Regions from separate parts of the Lysinibacillus irui genome, predicted to be linked through region 4. Evidence: riboswitches for the same ligand, from Rfam matches in the RefSeq annotation. Region 4 holds a riboswitch; each other region holds the start of a gene.
What was found. A riboswitch is a leader RNA that binds a small molecule or an ion and turns the genes downstream of it on or off. The one in region 4 is predicted to bind thiamine pyrophosphate.
Positions count from the first base shown of each region.

Region 1 (3,734 bases), 580 kb from region 4:
TGTTAGAGCATAAAAATCAAGCGATTATGGCCATCCAAAGCATATCAGCAATTTCAGAGGAAACGGCTGCCTCAGCTGAACAAGTAAGTGCATCTGCAATGGATCAACAAGCAGAGTTACAAAAAGTAGCCGAGTCTATACAAAATATGAACGATATTTCCAATGAACTGCAAGAAGTCGTGAATCGTTTTAAATTAGCGTAAAATGAAGGGCTGCCTAAACAAATAGGCAGTCTTTTTTTATTGGAAGAGACATTGACCTAGTAGAAATTCGGCACTACTATAAAAGAAGGGAAGGGGGTCATCGAAATGATGTATCTCGGAATGATTTTCTTTCAAATTGTTGCACCTATTTTAGTGTTACTTATAGTAGGTGCTATCTTACAAAAGAGATTTCGCTTTAATTTAAAAGCGTTGTCTCAGCTTATTACATATTGCTTTATGCCAGCAGCTGTTTTTGTAAATTTATATGAGACGAGTGTAGAGCTGTCTGTACTGGCAGAGGTCGGATTGTTTATTGTGCTTTTTATTGGGAGCCAAATGCTACTCAGTCACCTTTTTGCGAAGTGGCTTGGTTTAGTTAAAACAGAGGCAGCAGTTTTTAAAAATAGTGTTGTGCTCATTAACTCTGGGAACTATGGCATTCCGGTAGCTCAAATGATTTTTGTAACACAACCTATTGGTGTAGCGATTCAGGTCATCCTTGTAATCTTTCAAAATATGACAACTTATACATATGGTTTGTATAATTTAATTTCCTCTACCAAATCAGGAATGACGATTATTAAAGATTTTTTTAAAATGCCCATCATTCATGCGTTGATTATTGGTGTAGCCATGAACTATTTTAATATCGGTATTCCACAGTTTATTAAAATACCAATAGACCATGTAGCAGATGGCTTTATTGCTGTGGCACTAATCACGTTAGGTGCGCAATTATCGCAGCTTGAAATCAAATCTATGTTTAATAAAACGGTTTTCGTCAGCTGCTTCACACGTTTAATTGTCGGACCAGCCGTAGCTTTAGCCATTATTTTTTTATTGGGGTTAGATGGAGTTGTCGCTCAATCACTATTTATAGCCAGTGCTTTCCCGACATCCCGCAATAGCTCTAGTCTAGCATTGGAATACGATGTGGAATCGGCAACAGCTGCCCAAACTGTTTTATTTTCAACTATTGTCAGCTGTATAACGGTAACAATAGTGATTTATCTTGCGGACGTATTATTTGCTTAATCAATAGAATATTAAAAAATAATGAATGGAAAACTTCCATCTCATAGTAATATCTGCTACACTAGCATCAAACTAAATAGTATTAACTAGGGGAGTCTGATGAGTCAGGCTGAGAGGGAAACGCTTAGAGGTTTCTTGACCCTTTGGACCTGATCTGGCTCATACCAGCGTGGGAAAGTTAAGAAACTATTGCATAGTATGTGTATGCAATTTCAACCTTTACATTCGTGGCCGGATCCAAATAATTATTTTGGATTCGGCCTTTATTTATTTGTTAGGGTGAGCTAGATCCGGTCCTTGTAACAAAAAACATTTAAGGGAGAGAAGTAGCTCATGTCAGCAATTAGTGAAAAGAACATTACGATTATGTCTAGCTTTGAAGGAAGCAAAAAGGTGTATGTTGAAGGTTCCCGTCCGGATATTTTAGTACCAATGCGAGAAATTGCATTAAGTCCGACAACAGGAAGCTTTGGAAATGAAGAAAACGCCCCTATTCGAGTATATGATACGAGTGGTCCCTATACAGATCCATCTTATCAAGTAGATATTACAAAAGGTTTACCTGCCTTACGAAGTGGATGGATTCAAGAGCGAGGAGATGTAGAAGCATATGAGGGCCGCTCTATAAAACCGGAGGATAATGGTTTTCGTCGTGCAGATGATCCGCGTAATCATGAAAATGTCTTTCCTGAATTGGCAAGAAAGCCTTTACGAGCAAAAAAAGGGAGAAATGTAACGCAGCTGCATTATGCAAGACAGGGGATTATTACACCTGAAATGGAGTTTGTAGCGATACGTGAAAATATGGATCCAGAATTTGTCCGATCTGAAATTGCAGCTGGGCGCGCTATTATGCCTTCTAATATTAATCATCCAGAGGCGGAGCCAATGATCATCGGTCGTAACTTCCATGTGAAAATCAATGCCAATATTGGGAATTCCGCGGTATCGTCTTCTATAGCAGAAGAGGTTGAAAAAATGACATGGGCAACACGCTGGGGTGCTGATAATATTATGGATCTTTCAACAGGTAAGCATATTCATACAACGAGAGAATGGATTATTCGAAATGCAGCGGTACCAGTGGGGACAGTGCCAATTTATCAAGCATTGGAAAAGGTAAATGGCGTAGCAGAGGATTTAACGTGGGAAGTTTACCGTGATACGCTTATTGAGCAAGCCGAGCAGGGTGTAGATTATTTCACGATTCATGCAGGTGTACTATTACGCTATGTTCCCCTTACAGCTAATCGTGTAACGGGAATTGTATCTCGTGGTGGTTCTATTATGGCACAGTGGTGTTTATATCATCATCAAGAGAATTTCCTTTATACTCATTTTGAGGAAATCTGTGAAATTATGAAGACTTATGATGTTGCTTTTTCTTTAGGTGATGGCCTACGTCCAGGTTCAATTGCAGACGCCAATGATGAAGCCCAATTTGCAGAGCTTGAAACACTAGGTGAACTAACACAGATTGCGTGGAAACATGATGTTCAAGTGATGGTGGAGGGGCCAGGTCATGTACCGATGCATCTGATTAAAGAAAACATGGACAAGCAATTAGAAGTTTGTAAGGAGGCGCCTTTTTATACGTTAGGTCCACTTACAACGGATATTGCTCCAGGCTATGACCACATTACATCGGCTATTGGGGCAGCGATGATTGGCTGGTTTGGGACAGCAATGCTCTGCTATGTGACACCAAAGGAGCACCTTGGCTTACCTAATCGCGAGGATGTTCGAGTGGGAGTAATTACGTATAAAATAGCGGCACATGCGGCAGATTTAGCGAAGGGGCATCCTGGTGCACAACGCCGAGATGATGCACTATCAAAAGCACGTTTTGAATTCCGCTGGCGTGATCAATTCAATCTATCTCTCGATCCAGAAAGAGCGGTGGAGTATCATGATGAGACTTTGCCAGCAGAAGGAGCAAAAACAGCACACTTTTGCTCTATGTGTGGTCCTAAGTTCTGTAGTATGCGAATTTCACAAGATATTCGAAATTATGCTAAAGAAAAAGACTTGAATACGACAGAAGCGATCCATCGAGGTATGAAGGAAAAGGCAGAGGAATTTAAAAAAGCGGGTAGTCAGATTTATCAATAATGTAAAAAGGCTTGTGTTGTAGTATCGACACAAGCCTTTTGTGATTAAAAAACTCCATGTGAGTGAAAAATTCACATGGAGTAAAAATTGGATTTGGATATCAATAATAAGTGGAATATTAAACGTTTGTTGGTTGTTTTACATATGGGTTTGTAAGATCCATACCTTCTAATGAAAGACCCATTGCTTTTGCTACACCTTCACCATATGCTGGATCTGCTAAATAGCAGTGAAGGATGTGACGGCGCTTGATGAATTCTTCAACAGAAGCCATATCATTTGCCGTATTTTCAAATAGACGTTGTTGCTCTTCTGCCGTCATAAGTCGGAATAGTTTACCTGGTTGTTCAAAGTAATTGTTGTCGTCTTCACGGAAGTCGTGAA
Region 1 is NZ_CP113527.1:198,096-201,829, forward strand. Features, by position in the region: gene OU989_RS00980 (methyl-accepting chemotaxis protein) at 1-203, shown strand, start outside; gene OU989_RS00985 (AEC family transporter) at 309-1,238, shown strand; TPP riboswitch at 1,317-1,431, shown strand; gene thiC (phosphomethylpyrimidine synthase ThiC) at 1,572-3,350, shown strand; gene OU989_RS00995 (catalase) at 3,469-3,734, opposite strand, start outside.
Region 1: another riboswitch for thiamine pyrophosphate. It lies ahead of thiC (phosphomethylpyrimidine synthase ThiC); the one in region 4 lies ahead of thiW (energy coupling factor transporter S component ThiW).

Region 2 (3,734 bases), 2.0 Mb from region 4:
AAGCAACCCACCTTTTAACATTCATGTCTTTCCGCCTCCTTAACACGTAATACGAATGACTAGCTTTTTTGTTTCATTTTTTTGCAATCATATGCAAAAAGATTTATACTATTTATTTCCTCATAATACCTTACCTAAAAAAACAAAAAAAATCAAAGTCCATTGCCATTCTTGAACTTTGATTTTCGACATTATTTCCTAGGAAATGATAATTAGTGTAGTTGTTTTGCTTCTTGCTGTCTTAATTCAACACGTCGAATTTTCCCCGAGGATGTTTTCGGTAGCTCTTCCACAAATTCAATAGCACGCGGATATTTATAAGGTGCTGTCAATAGTTTCACATGATCTTGAAGAGTTCGAATAAGTGCTTCATCACCATTTTCAGCATTTCGAAGTACAACAAAAGCTTTAACAATATTTCCCCGAACTTTATCTGGGCTCGCAATAACAGCCGCTTCTTTTACAGCTGGGTGCTTCATCAAAGCATCTTCTACCTCAAATGGCCCAATTGTGTAGCCAGAGGATATAATGACATCATCTCCACGACCCTCAAACCAAAAGTAACCATCTTGATCTTTATAAGCACGATCACCTGTAATATACCACTCTCCACGGAATTGTAAATTTGTTCGTTCCGGGTCATTTAAATATTTTTTAAACAGTGCGGGAGTGGTGCGATGAACAGCAATATCGCCAACTTCTCCAACAGCAACAGGGTTACCGAAATCGTCTATAATTTCAACCTTATTGCCAGGAGTTGGTTTTCCCATAGAACCAATTCTAGCTTCCATTCCAACCATTGTGCCAACAAGTAATGTGTTTTCCGTCTGACCGTAGCCATCTCGGACTTGCAAATCGAAAGTCTTCGAAAATACGTTAATGACCTCGCTATTCAAAGGCTCTCCTGCTGATACAGCTTGACGAAGTGCCGTTAAATCGAATTCATGTAAATGTTCTAGTGCTGCCATAAAACGATATTCTGTAGGTGTGCAACATAAAACATTTATTTTAAATTTTTCGAGTAACCTTAGATAGGTAGATGCATCAAATTTCCCCTTATATACAAATGCAGTAGCGCCACTCCCTAATGTTGCTAGAAACGGACTCCAAATCCATTTTTGCCAACCTGGTGCTGCTGTCGCCCAAACAATATCATCTTCTTGCACACCTAACCAGTGTGGTGCTGTTGTTCGTAAATGTGCATAGCCCCAGCTATGAGTATGTACAGCTGCTTTTGGGTTTCCTGTTGTACCACTTGTATAAGCTAAGAATGCAGTATCTGTACTTTTTGTTGGAGAAGAACTTATGTAAGTTGTAGGTTGAATGCGCATTTTTTCTAAAAGTGGTTGCCAAGGTTCATGGGCCTTCCCTATAACAAATTGTTGCATTCCTTGTAAATTGTTCACCTGATCAAATTGATCAATATAAGGCTCGTAAGCAACAATTCCTTTAGCATTTGCATGCTTGATGCGATATTCAATGTCTTTAGTTCTTAGCATTTCTGAGCTCGGAATAATGGTTAATCCAGCTTTCAATGCTGCAATATATACAATATATGCTTCCACTGAACGAGGTACCATCACTAAAATCACATCACCTTTTGATAAACCTTGCATCGTGAATACGTGTGCAGCTTGATTTGCCCTGTCAAGTAAATATGCATATGTAATAAATTGTACATCCTTATTTTCCTCGTAAATAATTAATGCATTTTTTGTTGTATCTTGAGCATATTTTTCAATTTCATCTGTTATGTTATACCATTCTGGTGCAACTAAATCTTGTCTCTTCATGGCAAATGCCCCCTTTTGCTATGACACATTATAAAACTCTTTTTTCAGCATTTTCAATGGTTTGCGCTTAATTTTGGAAAAGTCATGACAACTATCATACTCTGCTATATGGCATCGGTCACATTTTGTCGATTGGTAAACTTGCTATTGAATACAATTGAAAAGTATGGTACATTTTGGTCAACTAAAAGCAAGATTGCAGGGGGACTCGTCAAGAGTTGAGAAGGTAAAACCTGACCCTTTGAACCTGTTAGTTAATACTGACGTAGGGAGCAATAAACATCTATTGATGAAAGGCTCTTTTTCGTGCATTTTTACACAAAAAGAGCCTTTTTTGCATGCTTACGTCCATCCATAAAGGAGGACTACGATGATATTTCAAACAATCCGTCAACAGCAACCACTGATTCATTGTATTACAAATTATGTGGTAGCAAATTTCCAAGCAAATGGTTTATTAGCAATAGGCGCTTCCCCGGTTATGGCTGATGATAGCCATGAGGTAGAGGAAATGGTAGCACTCGCTCAAGCCTTGTTAATTAACATCGGTACACTCAATGATCGAACTAAAGAATCAATGTTGTTAGCAGGCAAAATGGCCAATAAACTTGGAATTCCAGTCATTTTAGATCCTGTCGGTGCTGGTGCCACTACTTATCGAAAAGAAACGGTACGATACTTGCTTGAGGAAGTACATTTTTCGGTCATTCGTTGTAATGTTGGGGAACTAGCAGCAATAGCCAATGTTGACTGGCAACAAAAAGGTGTCGATAGTGGGAATGGCTCCATTGCTTTAGAAGAAGAGGCGATTTTATTAGCCCAACATTATCAATGCATTGTTATCATAACAGGAGAACGAGATTTTATAACAGATGGTGTGGATAGCCAATGGATAAATGGCGGGAATATGCAAATGACCGAGGTAACAGGGACAGGCTGTTTACTTAGTGCTATTTGCGGTGCCGCCTATATTGCAGGCCATAATCCATACAGACAATTAGCGGACACATTAACTTACTATAAAAAAGCTGCGGTACTGGCGTCAGCGTTTACATCAGATATTGGTGATTTCCAAATAGCTTTACTAAATGCTCTTTATCGCATATCGAAGGATGGTGAAGCTTCATGCATATTGTAACGACGATTGCAGGCTCAGATAGTGGTGGCGGTGCAGGCATACAGGCTGATTTAAAAACATTTCAGGAATTAGGGGTGTTTGGTACTTCAGTAATTACAGCTTTGACAGCACAAAATACAATGGGTGTGTCAGGAGTTTTCCCTATTGATCACTCCTTTGTTGAAAAACAATTTCAAGCTTTAATCGAAGATTTTTCAATTGCTGCAATTAAAACAGGGATGCTTTATTCCTCTGATATTATTAAAGCTATCGCACATATGATTCATAATCAAAACATCCCACTAATTGTTGATCCAGTAATGATTGCAAAGGGTGGAGAAAGCTTATTACTGCAAGAAGCTATTGAAGCAATGCGCTCTTCTCTACTACCACTTGCTACGATCGTTACCCCCAATATCCCTGAAGCAGAGGCTCTGACAGGGAGAAAAATACATGATGTTTCAGATATACGTGAAGTAGCTCAAGGTTTTTTTCAATTAGGTGTACATTGCGTCATTCTTAAAGGTGGCCATTTAGCAGATCCAAATTTTGCTATTGATTATGTATTTTTTCAAAACGGTAAATCTTTTTCTATGCAAACTCCACGTATTCAAACGTCCAATACCCATGGCACAGGTTGCACATTTTCAGCAGCAATCACTGCTTTTCTTGGTCAAGGTTTTGCGATGGATAAGGCAATTATCGAAGCTAAAAAATTTATTCAATTAGCAATTTTACATGATTTATCTATTGGTCATGGTTATGGACCAACAAATCATTTTGCTTATCAACTGCATAAGGATTCCTGTGAGGTGTTGATTTAT
Region 2 is NZ_CP113527.1:3,270,421-3,274,154, forward strand. Features, by position in the region: gene sppA (signal peptide peptidase SppA) at 1-25, opposite strand, end outside; gene mbcS (acyl-CoA synthetase MbcS) at 213-1,793, opposite strand; TPP riboswitch at 1,984-2,082, shown strand; gene thiM (hydroxyethylthiazole kinase) at 2,164-2,931, shown strand; gene thiD (bifunctional hydroxymethylpyrimidine kinase/phosphomethylpyrimidine kinase) at 2,919-3,734, shown strand, end outside; gene thiE (thiamine phosphate synthase) at 3,733-3,734, shown strand, end outside.
Region 2: another riboswitch for thiamine pyrophosphate. It lies ahead of thiM (hydroxyethylthiazole kinase); the one in region 4 lies ahead of thiW (energy coupling factor transporter S component ThiW).

Region 3 (3,734 bases), 1.5 Mb from region 4:
GATGGTGCGTATGAGTCAGGACTGGAAAGCACGTCATATGCTTATTGAGATGCATGGGAACAATGGTTCGGTCGATGGAGATCCACCAGCTGCCATGCGTTATACGGAGGCACGATTATCTGCGATTGCTGGTGAAATGCTACGAGATATCGGCAAGAAAACGGTTGAGTTTGTACCGAACTTTGATGACCAGGATATGGAGCCAACTGTTTTACCAGCACGTTTCCCTAACTTACTAGTGAATGGATCTACAGGGATTTCGGCGGGGTATGCGACAGATATTCCGCCACATGCTTTAGATGAAGTGTTAGATGCCGTATTAATGCGCTTAGATAAGCCTACTGCGACAGTGGATGAATTAATGACGGTCATTAAAGGGCCAGATTTCCCGACAGGTGGTATTATCCAAGGCGTTGACGGCATTAAAAAAGCATATGAAACGGGTCGCGGTAAAATTATTGTCCGTGCACAAGCGGTTGTGGAGCCTATTAAGGGTGGTAAAGAGCAAATTGTTATCACAGAATTACCATACGATGTCAATAAGGCGAATCTTGTGAAAAAAATTGATGAGCAACGCGTAGATAAACGTCTTGAGGGGATTGCGGAAATTCGTGATGAATCTGATAGAACTGGCTTACGTGTTGTCATTGAACTGAAAAAGGATGTACCAGGACAAGGAATTCTTCAATACCTATTTAAAACAACGGATTTACAGGTAGCATATAATTTTAATATGATTGCCATTCATAATCGTCGTCCAACAATGATGACCTTACCATTATTATTGGATGCCTATATTGCCCATCAAAAAGAAGTAGTCACGAACCGTTCCATTTACGATTTACAAAAGGCGAAGGATCGTTCCCATATCGTGGATGGGTTAATTAAAGCCCTTTCCATTTTAGATGAAGTGATTGCAACAATCCGTTCTTCTAATGATAAAAAGGATGCCAAGCTTAATTTACAGGCGAAGTTTGATTTTACAGAGGTACAGGCAGAGGCGATTGTCAGCTTGCAATTATACCGTTTAACCAATACAGACATTACAGAGCTTCGACAAGAACAGGACGAGCTAAATAGGTTGATTGCTAAGCTAGAGGGGATTTTACAAAGTGAGGCAAAGCTTGTACGTGTCATTAAACAAGAATTGCTTGATATTAAGAAACGCTTTACAGAGCCTCGTCGCTCAAGAATTGAGCAAGAAATTGAAGAGATTAAAATTACCTTAGATGTTCTTGTACCAAGTGAAGAGGTTGTCGTAACCGTAACGAAGGATGGCTATATTAAACGTACTTCGACACGTTCACATGCCGCCTCAAATGGTCAGGATTTTGCGATGAAGGATTCGGATTACTTATTGTATGAAGCAACCTTAAATACACAGCACCATTTACTCCTATTTACAAATCGAGGCAATTATATTTATCAGCCTGTTCATGAGCTGCCAGATATTCGCTGGAAGGATCTTGGTCAGCATATTTCAAGTATCGTGCCAACGGGTGAAGATGAGTCAATTATCGCTGTATATGGCTTTGAAACATTTGATCAACCAAATACGTACATCTTCACTGCGACAAAGGATGGTCAAATTAAACGCTCTCCACTTGCCGATTACGCGGTGACACGTTATTCAAAACCAATTAAAACGATGAATGTGAAGGCTGGCGATGCCATGATCTATGCAGCGTTTGTGACGGATGACGTGGAATTGATGTTAACAACAGATACGGCTTATTCAATTCGTTTCCCAATGGAGGAATTACCAGTAACAGGTGTAAAAACAGGCGGAGTAAAGGGCATTACGCTAAAAGATGGGGAAGCCTTAGTCGGTGTGAATGTGCTACAACCTGATCAAACGCAATATGTTGTCATTGTGACACAGCGTGGGGCTGTTAAGAAAATGAATGTCGCAGAGGTTGAAGTAGCCAGTCGTGCAAAACGTGGTCTAAAAGTATTAACAGAATTAAAAGCAAATCCGCACCGCATTGTGGCCGTTATTCAAGCAACAGATGAGGAGCAAATTGTTATTGAAACAGAAAAAGGTGTGCAAGAGGTGTTAGATGTCCAAGCATTGACTCGTGCTGATCGCCATTCCAATGGATCGTTTAAAGTGGATATCGCAACAGATGGGGCTATTTCCCATGTTCTAACGACCCAAAAGGAACAATAACCAAGCTTTTTTAACGCCCAGTCTCTTTTGTGAGCTGGGCTTTTTTTGGTGTAAAACGGTTAAACCAAATTAGTACCTTGTCTTTTAAGAGTAACTATGGGTATAATAATCAACGAAAAGTTCATAGCGAAAGAATGTAGGGGGGCTAGTAGTTGCTAGCTGAGATTGTGTCCGATAGACGCTGACCCTTTGAACCTGATTTGGCTCGTACCAGCGTAGGGAACATCTATTCAAAAAAGCAAAGTTTTGAAGATTGATTGCAATTTACGTCTGGGAGGAATCCTAGGCGTTTTTTTATATTTTCAAACACCTCTTGCCCATCGTATTTACGCTTTCTTTCTGGTGACACGCATTCCTTTATGAACACTTTCATATTACAAACTGGGAGGACCTAGCATGAAAAAATGGTTATTTATTCTATTGGCTGCACTTGTAACATTAGTGGGCTGTAGTGACAAGGAGGACAAGCAGGCAACTGATAAGCTAAAAAAGGTGTCAGTAGTACTGGATTGGACTCCGAATACAAATCATACAGGGCTGTATGTCGCGAAAAAGCTTGGTTATTTTGAGGAACAAGGCTTAGATGTTGATATTATGATGCCAGGGGAAGCGGGAGCAGATCAGCTTGTAGCTTCTGGTAAGGCAGAATTTGGGGTAAGCTATCAGGAAGGCATCACACAGGCACGTGTCCAGGATGTACCACTTGTTTCGATTGCCGCCATCATTCAGCATAATACATCGGGCTTTGCTTCGATTGCTTCTAAAGGGATTACCTCACCAAAGGATTTCGAAGGTAAAACTTATGGCGGTTGGGGAGCCCCACTAGAGCAAGCGGTACTCCAATCGTTAATGCAAACAGAAAATGCCGATATTAATCAATTAGATATTGTCAATGCAGGTGATTTAGATTTCTTCACGATGATGGAAAAAGATATTGATTTTGCGTGGATTTATTATGCATGGACAGGTATTGAGGCAGAGCTTCGTGGGGAAAAGATTAATATGTTGTATTTAACGGATTATAGTGATCAGTTGGATTATTATACGCCTGTTTTGGCTACTAATGAAAAAATGATAAAGGACAATCCTGATGTTGTAAAAGCCTTTGTTGCAGCTGCTTCTAAAGGTTATGAATACGCAATCGAGCATCCGAGTGAGGCTGCAGATATTTTACTAGAAGCGGCACCTGACTTAGATAAAGAATTAGTGCATAAAAGTCAAGAATGGTTAGCTGATAAATATCAGGACGATGCGAAGCAATGGGGAGAGCAAAAGCTTTCTGTATGGGAAAACTATGCTAATTGGATGTCTAGCAACAAGGTATTAGAGGGCGAGTTTGATGCAAAGCAAGCCTTTACGAATGATTTCTTACCTAAAAAGGAGGCCAAATAAATGGCAAATTCATTAATCAGTGTCCAAATTATCCCGAAAACAGAGAAATATGAGGATGTCATTCCTTATGTGGATGCAGCCATTGCTGTGATTGATGCATCTGGTGTGAAATATGAAGTACATCCGCTAGAAACGACGATGGAAGGTGAGCTGTCAACATTGCTTCAACTTA
Region 3 is NZ_CP113527.1:2,293,084-2,296,817, reverse strand. Features, by position in the region: gene parC (DNA topoisomerase IV subunit A) at 1-2,170, shown strand, start outside; TPP riboswitch at 2,299-2,409, shown strand; gene OU989_RS11555 (ABC transporter substrate-binding protein) at 2,567-3,562, shown strand; gene OU989_RS11550 (thiamine-binding protein) at 3,563-3,734, shown strand, end outside.
Region 3: another riboswitch for thiamine pyrophosphate. It lies ahead of OU989_RS11555 (ABC transporter substrate-binding protein); the one in region 4 lies ahead of thiW (energy coupling factor transporter S component ThiW).

Region 4 (3,734 bases):
GAAGAAGTTGTTTCTGATGAACGCTATTACCCTTCAGAGGAACAACGAGAAACATTAGAGGTCTATAAAAACTTAGGGCCAGACTATTTAGGAAAATATAATGAATTGTTTTTAGAATTTAAAATGAGTATACGATAATTTAAACTAGCGAATTGGTTCACACACCAATTCGCTAGTTTTTATCTGCATGCATATTCATTATAGTTAAAAAACAATTCAGTTCTTTCTGTCACAGAAACTTTAGTATATGACCACATTTTCACATACCCCTTCTATCATGCAATTGTCAAATGAATAATTTATTATTTAAAACTTAGAAATATAGCATCACATGTCATCTTAAATAACCTAAGAAGAAAACTTTTGTGGAAAACCATTCTAAATATCGAACCACTTCAATAATCTTAACTAATAGCCAAGCGATAATTCTTTATGATAGACTGTACTATATTTGATTACAAAAAAAGGGGGTTTATTCGATGACCCAGCAGAAGTCCAATAAGGCGGCTTTGTATATTTTAATGTTTAACATGTTTATCGCAATGGGGAGTATTGGGATTATTATTCCTGTCATGCCTGAGTACTTAAAAATATTCGGTGCAGCAGGACAAATTCTAGGTATGCTTATTGCAACGTTCGCCTTAGCTCAATTCGTATTTTCTCCAATTGCTGGGAATCTTTCGGATCAGTATGGTCGAAAAAATTTAATTATTTTCGGTCTTATCGTGACAGGTCTTGCACAAATCGGCTTTGGCCTTGCTACAGACGTATGGATGCTCTTTCTAGCACGCTTTTTAGGTGGTCTTGGTTCTGCATTTGTTGCACCTCCTATTATGGCTTTTGTAGCCGACGTCACAACCTATGAAGAACGTGGGAAAGGAATGGGTATGTTAGGTGCTGCTATGTCTCTTGGTTTTATGATAGGACCTGGTATTGGTGGCTTTTTGGCAAAGGTAAGCTTACACTTCCCATTTTTCACAGCTGGAGCTGCTGCCATTGTAGCATCTATTTTATCTTACTTTTTATTACCTTCTACCAAACCAAACACTGCTCAGCAGAAACAAAAGCAAGACAATCTGGCGAAGCAAATGGCTCGTTCCATACATATGCCTTATTTTGTTATGCTCATAATTATGCTCGTGTTCTCGTTCGGCATTGCTAATTTCCAAACGACTTTGTCCTTATTCGTGACAGAAAAGTTTAATTACACACCCGTAGATATCGCGATTATTTTAGTTGTCGGTGGTGCTTTTGGGGTCGTTGTACAAATGTTTATTATTACACCACTATTTAATCGTTTTGGTGAAATGAAAGTCGTATTAGTCAATTTATTTATTGCATCCGTTGCTATTTTCTTAATATTATTCGTTTCTGGCTTTGCCCTTATATTAGTTGTAGCAACTATTTTCTCTACAGCAACAACACTAATTCGACCAGCTGTTAATACGCTAATCTCAAAGCTTGCAGAGAAAGAACAGGGATTTGCTGCAGGCTTGAATAATGCTTATATGAGTCTTGGTAATATGATTGGACCAGCATTAGCAGGTCTATTATTCGACTGGAATATGAACAGCCCGTATATTTTTGGCTCCATCATATTATTAGCATGTTTCTTCCTTGCTCTTATCTGGACATTGAAAAAAGCACCTCATTTAATGCATCCAGATACAAAGTAGTCTGAAAAATCATTGACTATTTTTAGCAGTATGTTACATTAATGTTGGTAAACTAATTAAATAAAATTAACCACTAGGGGAGTCTTTAAAAGGCTGAGACGTATATGTTTAGATACGGACCCTTTGAACCTGATCTAGTTCATACTAGCGGAGGGAAGTGGCGCTACTTGCTATTATCATTGTATACGCGAGGCCGCTTCCTATTGTTTTTAGGTAGCGGCCTTTTTATTTCCCTAGTGAAACTTTATCAAAAGGAGTGAACTTGATGTCAATTCGTAAATTAACGGTCATGGCTTTATTAGTAGCTATTGCCGTAGCAGGCTCTACCTTTGTCTCCATCCCGACAGGAATTGCACGTGCCTTTCCCATCCAGCATGCAATTAACGTGGTAGGTGCAATTCTATTAGGACCAGTTCCTACAGTCCTAATTGCCTTTGTTACTGCCATCATTCGAATCCTTACAGGGACAGGATCATTATTAGCGATCCCTGGCAGTGTTATTGGCGCATTATGTGCTGCCCTCGCTTATAAATACAGCAGTAAAATGTGGTTAGCTGGCATTGGCGAAATCATTGGAACAGGAATTCTTGCTTCACTGATCGCTGTACCTTATGCAAAGTTACTAATGGGGACCTCCGTAGCTGCCTTATTCTTCATGCCAGCCTTTTTAACATCCAGTACTATAGGTGCTCTTTTAGGCGTAGTGATTGCTAACAGTTTGCGGAAGACCGTCCTAGTAAAGAGCTTTAATTCTTCACTTTATTGAGTGAACGGGTTCTGTGTTTTTATATAGTATTAGATGGAGAAATTCCATTATATCTGATGATAACTTTGTTTGTTCTTTTAGAGCGGGGACATTTGCTTTTGGAGCGGATACCTGTCTCTTTGGAGCGCTTTCCCTACTTTATGAGCGGATACACCACTTTTTGGAGCGCTTTCCTTTACTTTTGGAGCGGATACACCACCCCTTAGAGCGCTTTCCCTTACTTTTCGAGCGGATACACCACTCCTTGGAGCGCTTCTCCTTACTTTCGAGCGGAGACCTGTCTCCTTGGAGCGCTTTCCCTTACTTTTCGAGCGGATACACCACTCCTTGGAGCGCTTTCCCTTACTTTTGGAGCGGATACTACACCCCTTGGAGCGCTTTCCCTTACTTTTGGAGCGGATACTACACCCCTTGGAGCGCTTTCCCCCACTTTTCGAGCGAGGATCCCCCTTCTTGGAGCGTTTTCCTCAACTCTATAAGCAGTTACACTTCTTTGCAGTGCACTCACCCTCACCGCTCAATCGAGGACTACTTTTTCATTCACCTCAAAGAATATAAAAAAGCAGTACAAAACTGTTTCGTTTTGTACTGCTTCTACTATATTACGATCTTTTTTTCATACCCTTTAATAATTGGGCAACATTGGTGTCTTCTGCCTGTACAGGTTTTTCCTCAACGAGCTGTTCTTTTTTCTTCGGTTTTGTGAGGAAGCTCCAGCCAAAACGCCTTATTGTAATATCAATAAAGAATAGTAGCATGCCTGCTAGGAGAAGCCATGAGGCAATGTTTTGACGGTCCGCTCCTTTTTTTGCAAAGTCACGGAAAACTTCTTGTGGTTCCTTTAAGACAGATCCACCAGTTTGTTTGGTTAATTCTTCTACTAAATGTTCATTTACAGGAAGTAGTTCATATTCAGCACTATAAGGAACGCTTAGTCCTGCTTGATATATGGCCTGCTTTTCATCAGCTATACGGAAGAAAATTAATCCTGGTTCAGCCTGTACAGTAGCTCGAACTTGAGAGGTCGAAATGGTTTCAAGTTGTGTTTCTAGCTCTTCACCTGCTTCATTAACTGCTACAATATCTAAAAATGCTGCTTCATTTGTAGGATCTGTAATCATAAAGGAACCATCTGTTTCCAATCTCACATCGTAGGCAACATCATTATAACTAGGAAGCATTTGTGAAATAAGTGTTTGCCAAAATGTCCCCCAATCCTGCCATCTTGCCCAATCTCCTGTCCATTTTCCGGTAGAATCGGATGTAAAGGCGAATGTTTTACCTAGACCGTA
Region 4 is NZ_CP113527.1:782,566-786,299, reverse strand. Features, by position in the region: gene OU989_RS03690 (ABC transporter substrate-binding protein) at 1-138, shown strand, start outside; gene OU989_RS03685 (MFS transporter) at 480-1,676, shown strand; TPP riboswitch at 1,742-1,849, shown strand; gene thiW (energy coupling factor transporter S component ThiW) at 1,942-2,442, shown strand; gene OU989_RS03675 (VWA domain-containing protein) at 3,045-3,734, opposite strand, start outside.